Regions from separate parts of the Pseudomonas siliginis genome, predicted to be linked through region 4. Evidence: predicted binding sites of a transcription regulator. Region 4 holds the regulator's gene; each other region holds the start of a gene.
The links. Region 4 encodes FliA, which starts transcription of late flagellar genes. Its sites were predicted from a motif close to CTAAAGTTTNNNNNNNNNNNGCCGNTAA; they were not measured.
Positions count from the first base shown of each region.

Region 1 (2,203 bases), 2.8 Mb from region 4:
GCGCGTCGAGGCTGCGTTCGAAGTCCTCTGGCTTGAGGTTGATGCTGCCGCCAAACACACCGTCGTCGAGGACTTTCAGGCCGCTGTCGAGGTGTTTCAGGCTGTCGTGATACTGGCCGGCCCAGGCTTGCAGCTCGGCTGGCAGACGCGCCTCCAGCAGGCCGGCGGTTTTCACCAGTTGCTCTCGGGCGTCACCAATGCGGCTGCGCAGGTCGCGCAACTGCAGGCGGCTCTGCAGGGTGAACTGCCCGGAGACCACCGAAGCCTGGCCGACCGCGGCGAGACGGCCGACACGCTCGATCAGGTCCGGCGCGTGCTGCGTGGAAATCTGCGTCAGCAGGTAGGTTTCCAGCCACGGCGCGAGGGTCAGGCGATTGTCCATGACGATCTGCTCGCGCAAGGCTTGCAGCGCGCCCAGGGCATTGGTGAAGCGGTCATAACCGTCCGGCCACCAGCCGACACTGCTCAGGCTTTTCGAATCAAGGCCATTGAGTGCGGTTTGCAGCGCCTGAAAGCGTTCGAGGATTGCGCCGTCGGCGCCTTGCTGATTCAGGGCATTGCCCAGCTCGGTGGTGGCTTGCAGCACCGCCGGTTGCACGCCGTCGAAGGCAGCCATGGCGGCGAGGGTGGCCGGTGTCGGCTGACGATTGGTCTCGGTGGCGCGCCAGCGGGCGGCGCGGTCGCGTTGCGCGGCGAGCAGGTTGTCCAGCGCATCCAGCGCGAGCAGCTGACGCACGCCGGCACGTTCGCCCGAGATCAGATTGAGCTTCTCGCGATAGTCATGGCCGATCATCAACAGGCTGCCGGCCAGCGGCAGAATGAACAGCAGAAACAATAATTGGAATTTACCTGCGAAGCCAAACCGCCCCAGCAAATTGATCCCCGGTGAAAGGAAAGCCTGCATGCCTCATGACTCCTCTGGACACCACGCACCATTGGCGTGCATCGCGAACCTTTCGGCTGCGACCTGTGCCCTCTAAAAGGCCTCGAAAGTTCACCCTCGCCCGCTCTGTAGGCCGGCTCTGTAGCGAAACTTCCCATTGTCGAGCGCCTTTGTAAGGCGATCGTGTTCAAGGGCAGAAGCAAGGCAAGATTCAGACCATGGCGTTGAGCTATCACCTTCGCCACCAGCTCCTACGCGAGATAGGAATGTTGGTTAGTTAGCTGGCTAAGGGGATAGCGCTGGCGCACCGAAAAATGGCACATTGACGCACCTGCCTGCGGGCACCCATCTGCTGTCCGGAATTTTCCATGGCTATCAGCAACGTCCAGACCGCCGCTGCCTCGGCGACCGCTGCTCCGCAAAGCAGCCCCTTGGTGATGCGCATCATCGGCGCGGTGGCGCTGGCGCATCTGATCAATGACCTGATCCAGTCGGTGCTGCCGTCGATCTACCCGATGCTCAAGGCCAACTATGGCCTGACGTTTACCCAGGTCGGCCTGATCACCTTGACCTTTCAGTTGACCGCGTCGCTGTTGCAGCCGTGGGTCGGGTATCACACTGATCGCCACCCCAAACCGTGGCTGTTACCGGCAGGCACGGTGTGTACCTTGATCGGCATTCTGATGATGTCGGTGGTCGGCAGCTTCCCATTGATTCTGCTGGCGGCGGCGCTGATTGGTATCGGCTCGTCGACCTTTCACCCGGAAGCCTCGCGTGTTGCGCGGCTGGCCTCGGGCGGCCGGTTTGGTCTGGCGCAATCGACCTTTCAGGTCGGCGGCAATGCCGGCTCCGCGTTCGGCCCATTGCTGGCGGCGGCGATCATCATTCCCTTCGGCCAGGGCAATGTGGCGTGGTTCGGTCTGTTCGCGGTGTTTGCGCTGTTCGTGCTGTACCGCATCAGCCGCTGGTACGCCAATCACCTGAACCTGTTCAAGCTCAAGGCCGGCCAGGCGGCGACGCACGGCTTGTCGAAGGGCAGGGTGACCAGTGCGCTGGTGGTGCTCGGGCTGCTGGTGTTCTCCAAGTATTTTTACATGGCCAGTTTCACCAGTTATTTCACCTTCTACCTGATCGAGAAGTTCGACCTGTCAGTGGCGAGTTCGCAATTGCACTTGTTCCTGTTTTTGGGCGCAGTGGCGGCTGGGACGTTCTTCGGCGGGCCTATCGGCGACAAGATCGGGCGCAAGGCAGTGATCTGGTTTTCCATCCTGGGGGTGGCGCCATTCACCCTGATCCTGCCGCATGTCGATCTGTTCTGGA
Region 1 covers NZ_CP099598.1:4,945,801-4,948,003, reverse strand. The annotation lists gene NF676_RS22695 (methyl-accepting chemotaxis protein) at 1-904, opposite strand, end outside; gene NF676_RS22690 (MFS transporter) at 1,252-2,203, shown strand, end outside.
Region 1: a site for FliA is predicted at 1,071-1,098, ahead of NF676_RS22695 (methyl-accepting chemotaxis protein). Genes of this name have one in related genera too.

Region 2 (2,203 bases), 1.3 Mb from region 4:
TTCGAGGCAGCGACCACACGCAGGGCGACTTCGTTGACCTGGCCGGTGGCCGAGGACACTTCGCGGATCGACGTATGAATGCGTTCGACGAAGCGGTTGAACGACGTACCCAATGCGCCGAATTCATCGTTGCCGTGAATCACCAGACGTTTGGTCAGATCGCCTTCGCCTTCAGCGATGTCATGCATCGCACGGCCCATGGTCAGCAGCGGTTGCATCAGCACGCGAATCAGCATGCCGAGCAGGCCGATGATGATCAACACGGCGATGACCATGGCGATCAGTGCCGAGGTGCGGAATTCGCTGAGCATCGAGAACGCGGTGTCTTTGTCGAGCACCAGCGCCACGTACCAGTCAGCCGATGGCACGCCGTTGACGTGGGTGAATGAGATCAACTGGGTCTTGCCGTCGAACTCGACTTCTTTCAGGCCCGGGCTGACTTTGGGCGCACCGTTCGGATAAGCCTCGGCCAGTGTTTTGAGCACCAGCTTGCTGTCCGGGTGAATCAGGATTTTCCCTTCGGCGCTGACGATGAATGCGTGACCGTGGCCGCCGAAGTTCAGCGAGTTGATGATCGCGCTGACGCTGGTCAGATCGATGTCGGCACCGGCCACGCCGAGCATTTGGCCCTGACGCTGCACCGGGGTGGCGACGGTGATGACCAGTTTGCCCGACGAAGCGGCTATGTACGGTTCGGTGACGATGGTCTGCTGCGCGCTGTTGGCCGCTTTGTACCAGCCGCGCGCCCGTGGATCGTAGTCCGGCGCACGGTTGCCGGCCGGCACCGAGAACATCACGCCGTCGGCACCGCCAAAATAGCTGAGCTGGAAATTGCCGGTGTAGGCGGGCAGGTCGATGATGCGCTTGAGGCTGGCGGGCGCGTTGCCGTCGACGGCGACTTGCTGCGACAGCGATTGCAGCAGTTGAATGCGGCTTTCCAGCCAGGTCTGGATGTTGCTGGTGGTCAGGCTTCCCAGCTCCTGCATGGTCGCCTCGGTGCTGCTGCTCAAGGCCTGACGCTGGCGATAGTCGTTGAAGAAGATGAAACAGGCGAACGCAACGGCCACCACAAGGGCAGCAGCCAGCAAAATCTTGTGGCTGAATTTCATGTTTCTGGTCATCGAATGAACTACCGCGAAGGGGCTGGTCAGGAAAGGGCGGCAATTTGCCATATTCGGCAGCGTTGCGCTGCTCTTATTTTCGACCGCGCCGCGCCAAAGATTAGGCGTTTGCAGGGAAAGTCGACGAAATGCTCGACGGCTTCACAAAGTTTTTGATTTACCGACAAAAGCCGGACGGGCGGGCTGATAAATAGGCGTTCGGTCACGGAACCAGATGACACTTTTCTCTTCTAAGCTTCTGGTTGGCACCATGCCATCCCCCCTCGTTCCAGGAGTTTCACCATGTCGCTGCGATCTATCGCCCTGCTGTCGTTTTGCGTGCTGTTGGCCGCATGCAGCAAGGTCAATCAGGAAAACTACTCCAAGCTCTCGGCCGGCATGGCCAAGTCCGAAGTGGAAACCCTTCTCGGCAAGCCCACCGATTGCTCGGGCGCGCTCGGTATGTCCAGCTGCACTTGGGGCGACAAGAACAGCTTTATCAGCGTGCAATACGCCGGTGACAAAGTGCTGATGTTTTCCGGCCAAGGCCTGAAGTAAACCGGGGCTTCGCGCCCACGGAGAAAAAAATGAAGCGGTTATTGCTGATCCTTTTTGCTGGCCTGGTACTGGCTGGCTGCGCCACTTCCGGCGTCGACCCGTTGGCGCCCAAGACCGTCAACAGCGTCAATCTCAAGCGTTATCAGGGCACCTGGTATGAACTGGCACGCTTGCCGATGTACTTCCAGCGCCACTGCGCGCAATCCGAAGCCCATTACACCCTCAAGCCTGACGGTAATGTCGGCGTGCTCAACCGTTGCCTGACTCCGGAGTGGCAGTGGGAAGAAGCCAAGGGCACGGCTTATCCACAAGTGCCGGGCAAGACCGACAAGCTCTGGGTCGAATTCGATAACTGGTTCTCGCGCCTGGTGCCGGGTGTGGCGAAGGGCGAGTACTGGGTGTTGTATGTCAGCGACGATTACAAGACCGCCATCGTCGGCGATCCGAGTCGCAAGTACTTGTGGCTGCTGTCACGCACACCGACCGTCAACGGTGTAGTGCGTGAAGAATTGCTGAGCAAGGCGCGTCAACAGGGTTACGACACC
Region 2 covers NZ_CP099598.1:418,582-420,784, forward strand. The annotation lists gene NF676_RS02465 (methyl-accepting chemotaxis protein) at 1-1,121, opposite strand, end outside; gene NF676_RS02470 (hypothetical protein) at 1,404-1,658, shown strand; gene NF676_RS02475 (lipocalin family protein) at 1,688-2,203, shown strand, end outside.
Region 2: a site for FliA is predicted at 1,198-1,225, ahead of NF676_RS02465 (methyl-accepting chemotaxis protein). Genes of this name have one in related genera too.

Region 3 (2,203 bases), 1.2 Mb from region 4:
ATTGATCTGCCCCTGTTGCGCCTGCGCTTCGGCATCGCGCATTTCTGCGGCGGCGTGTTCGGCGTTTTTCGCCACGTCCTGCACGCCGTAGGTGACTTCGTTGATCGCTGTGGCCACCAGTTCCATCTGCTGCGACTGCTGCTGGCTGCGCTGCTGCGCCTGCGAGGCATCGTTACCCAGCTCGCTGGAAGACTGGCCCAAAGCGCTGGCCGAGACCTGCAGATCACCAATCACTCGGCGCAGCTTGGCCGTGAACGCATTGAAATGATGGGCCAGTTCGGTGACTTCATCCTTGCCATGGGTATCGAGGCTGCGGGTCAGGTCGCTTTCGCCGCTGGCGATGTTGGCCATCGCATTCACGGTTTCCTGCAACGGACGGACGATGCTGCGTGCGATCAGAATCACCAGCAGCGCCATGATCAGCGCAATCGCCAGGCCGATGGCCGACGCCTTGATCATCTGCCCCTGGAATTCGGCTTGCACATCGTCGACGTACACGCCGGAGCCGATCACCCAGCCCCACGGCTCAAACAGCTTCACATAAGAAGTCTTGGCAACGGGATCAGTCGCTCCCGGCTTCGGCCAGCGATAATTGACCATGCCCGCGCCTTTTGCCTTGGCGATGGCGACCATTTCGTTGAACACCGCAAAGCCGTCCGGGTCGCGGATCGCCGAAAGGTTCTGGCCTTCGAGTTTGGGGTTGGTCGGGTGCATGACCATCACGGGCGTGAGGTCGTTGATCCAGAAGTAGTCGCTCTGGTCGTAGCGCAGGCCACGGATCGCGGTCAGCGCCTGCTTTTGCGCGGCATCCCTGGTCAGGGTGCCAGCGGTCTCAAGACCTTGGTAATAGGTGAGCAGGCCACTGGCGGTCTGCACCACGTGCTGGGTTTTCTGCGCCTTGGCGTGGTAGAGGTCGTCATGGATCTGCTTGAGCATCAGCACGCCCAAGGTCAGCAACATGACCACCGCCACGATCAAGATGAGCCACAAGCGTCGGCTGATCGACACACTGCGCAAGCTGTTCATAACGCTGTCACTCCGGATTCTTGTTCTTGTAATAAACGATCGCCAGCATCCAGCCACCGCTGTGGGCTCGCGATTGCGCGACTTGAGCCGCCTAACGCGGGGAGCGCTATTAAGGCTTGTCTGTTAGGATTTCGGCCCCGCGCGCGAAAACCTGAATCCGGTTTTGATATTTCACGGAATTTTTACCGTTTCGTGTGGATCCTGTGCGCGCGCAATCGCTACAGCTTTTACCGGCTACGCTGGACGCAGTGAACGAAAAAATACTATCGGGGCATGCCCGCGTGCATCGCTCTTTGGGGGATTGATGGATCTTTGGACCGCCTTGCAGGCACTGATTCTAGGAGTTGTAGAAGGGCTGACGGAGTTTTTGCCCATTTCGAGCACCGGACACCAGATCATCGTCGCCGATTTGCTGAACTTCGGCGGCGAACGGGCCATGGCGTTCAACATCATCATCCAGCTCGGCGCGATCCTCGCGGTGGTCTGGGAGTTTCGGCGCAAGATCCTCGACGTGGTGATCGGCCTGCCGACCCAGCCGAGCGCACGACGTTTCACCGCCAACCTGCTGATCGCCTTCCTGCCGGCCGTAGTGCTCGGCGTGATTTTTGCCGATCTGATCCACGAATACCTGTTCAACCCGATTACCGTCGCGGCGGCGCTGGTCATCGGCGGGATCATCATGTTGTGGGCCGAACAGCGCCAGCATGAAGTGCATGCGGAAACCGTCGACGAGATTCGCTGGACCGACGCGCTGAAAATCGGCTTCGCGCAATGCCTGGCGATGATTCCCGGCACCTCGCGTTCCGGCTCGACAATTATTGGCGGGTTGCTGTTCGGCCTGTCGCGCAAGACGGCCACCGAGTTCTCGTTCTTCCTCGCCATGCCAACCATGGTCGGTGCGGCGGTGTATTCCGGTTACAAATACCGCGACCTGTTCGTACCGGCGGATTTCCCGGTATTCGCCATTGGTTTTGTCACGGCGTTCATCTTCGCCATGATTGCTGTACGCGGCCTGCTCAAGTTCATCGGCAGCCACAGTTATGCAGCGTTCGCCTGGTACCGGATTGCCTTCGGCCTTTTCATTCTGGCGACCTGGCAGTTCGGCTGGGTGGACTGGTCGGCGGCCAAGGCATGAACGATTCCCGCTCGCGCCGCCCTGAGGGACGACCTTCAGGCG
Region 3 covers NZ_CP099598.1:2,970,276-2,972,478, forward strand. The annotation lists gene NF676_RS13775 (methyl-accepting chemotaxis protein) at 1-1,026, opposite strand, end outside; gene NF676_RS13780 (undecaprenyl-diphosphate phosphatase) at 1,331-2,161, shown strand; gene NF676_RS13785 (DUF1294 domain-containing protein) at 2,158-2,203, shown strand, end outside.
Region 3: a site for FliA is predicted at 1,155-1,182, ahead of NF676_RS13775 (methyl-accepting chemotaxis protein). Genes of this name have one in related genera too.

Region 4 (2,203 bases):
TCTATGCAAGACAAGGTAAAGAAATAACATGGGCAGCATGCATCCCGTACAGGTGATCGCGGTGACCGGCGGCAAAGGTGGCGTCGGCAAGACTAACGTGTCAGTGAACTTGTCGCTGGCGCTGGCAGAGCTTGGCCGTCGGGTCATGCTGCTGGACGCCGACCTGGGCCTGGCGAACGTCGACGTTCTGCTGGGGCTGACACCCAAGCGCACACTGGCCGACGTCATCGAAGGCCGTTGCGAATTGCGCGACGTGCTGTTGCAAGGCCCGGGCGGGATTCGCATCGTGCCGGCGGCCTCCGGCACGCAGAGCATGGTGCACTTGAGCCCGGCGCAACACGCCGGCCTGATCCAGGCGTTCAGCGACATCGGCGACAATCTCGACGTGCTGGTGATCGATACCGCTGCGGGTATTGGTGACTCGGTAGTCAGTTTCGTACGCGCCGCCCAGGAAGTGTTGCTGGTGGTCTGCGACGAGCCGACTTCGATCACCGACGCTTACGCGCTGATCAAGTTGCTCAACCGCGATTACGGCATGAACCGCTTCCGCGTGCTGGCCAACATGGCGCAGAGCCCGCAGGAAGGGCGCAACCTGTTCGCCAAGTTGACCAAGGTCACGGATCGCTTCCTCGACGTCGCCCTACAATACGTCGGCGCCGTGCCATACGACGAAAGCGTGCGCAAGGCAGTGCAGAAGCAGCGCGCCGTCTACGAAGCCTTTCCCCGTTCCAAGTGCGCACTGGCCTTCAAGGCCATCGCCCAGAAGGTCGATACCTGGCCGCTGCCCGCCAACCCGCGCGGGCATCTGGAATTTTTCGTCGAGCGTCTCGTGCAGCAAACCGCAGGGCCTGTGATATGACCGCCAGTGGCATGAATCTTTACAAAAAGTCGGCGCGTGACGCGCAATACGAATTGATCGAGCGCTACGCGCCGCTGGTCAAGCGCATTGCCTATCACTTGCTGGCGCGCCTGCCGGCCAGCGTGCAGGTCGAAGACCTGATCCAGGCCGGGATGATCGGTTTGCTGGAAGTCTCGACCAAATACGACGCCAGCAAAGGCGCCAGTTTCGAAACGTACGCGGGCATTCGAATCCGCGGCGCGATGCTCGATGAAGTGCGCAAAGGGGATTGGGCGCCACGCTCGGTTCACCGTAATACCAGGATGGTCAGCGACGCGATTCGCTCGATTGAAGCTAAAACCGGCCGTGACGCTAAAGATCACGAGGTTGCGGCCGAACTCCAATTGAGTCTCGACGATTACTACGGGATTCTGAATGACACCTTGGGCAGTCGCCTGTTCAGTTTCGACGACCTGTTGCAGGACGGCGAACACGAAGGGCTGCACGAGGATGGCGCCAGTGCTCATATGGAGCCGTCACGCGATCTGGAAGATGAACGCTTTCAGGCGGCGCTGGCGGACGCGATTGCCAATTTGCCGGAGCGTGAGCGACTGGTGTTGGCGCTGTACTACGACGAAGAGCTGAACCTCAAGGAGATCGGTGAAGTCCTTGGCGTCAGTGAATCGCGGGTCAGCCAGTTACACAGCCAGTGCGCGGCCCGTCTGCGGGGGCGTTTGGGGGAGTGGCGAGCGCGCTGAAGGCAGTGTGGGGACACTGCGAAACGAGGCTGGTGCGGTGATGAACGGCGCCGGTCTCGATCCGTTGTGCTCCAGACAAACTTTAAGTGCTGCGCCGATTGATTGAAGTGGCGCGTCCAGGTGCTGGGCGCGTTTAAGACTGCTTGGAGGTCGAATTGAACAAAGACATGAAAATCCTCATCGTTGATGACTTCTCAACGATGCGGCGGATCATCAAGAACCTGCTGCGCGATCTTGGGTTCACCAACACCGTCGAGGCCGACGATGGCACCACTGCCATTCCGGTGCTCAACAGCGGCAGCATCGACTTTCTGGTAACGGACTGGAACATGCCGGGCATGACCGGTATCGACCTGCTGCGTCACGTGCGCGCCGATGAAAAACTCAAGCACCTCCCGGTGTTGATGGTGACTGCTGAAGCCAAGCGCGAGCAGATCATCGAGGCCGCTCAGGCCGGTGTGAACGGTTACGTAGTCAAACCTTTCACGGCTCAAGCGTTGAAAGACAAAATCGAGAAGATTTTCGAACGCATCGGCTGATGAATGCGCGGGGGAGCTATGGAGCATAACGAATCATCACAGGGCGATTTCGAATCGACCCTGAAAAA
Region 4 covers NZ_CP099598.1:1,723,865-1,726,067, forward strand. The annotation lists gene fleN (flagellar synthesis regulator FleN) at 29-859, shown strand; gene fliA (RNA polymerase sigma factor FliA) at 856-1,596, shown strand; gene NF676_RS08170 (chemotaxis response regulator CheY) at 1,764-2,135, shown strand; gene NF676_RS08175 (protein phosphatase CheZ) at 2,154-2,203, shown strand, end outside.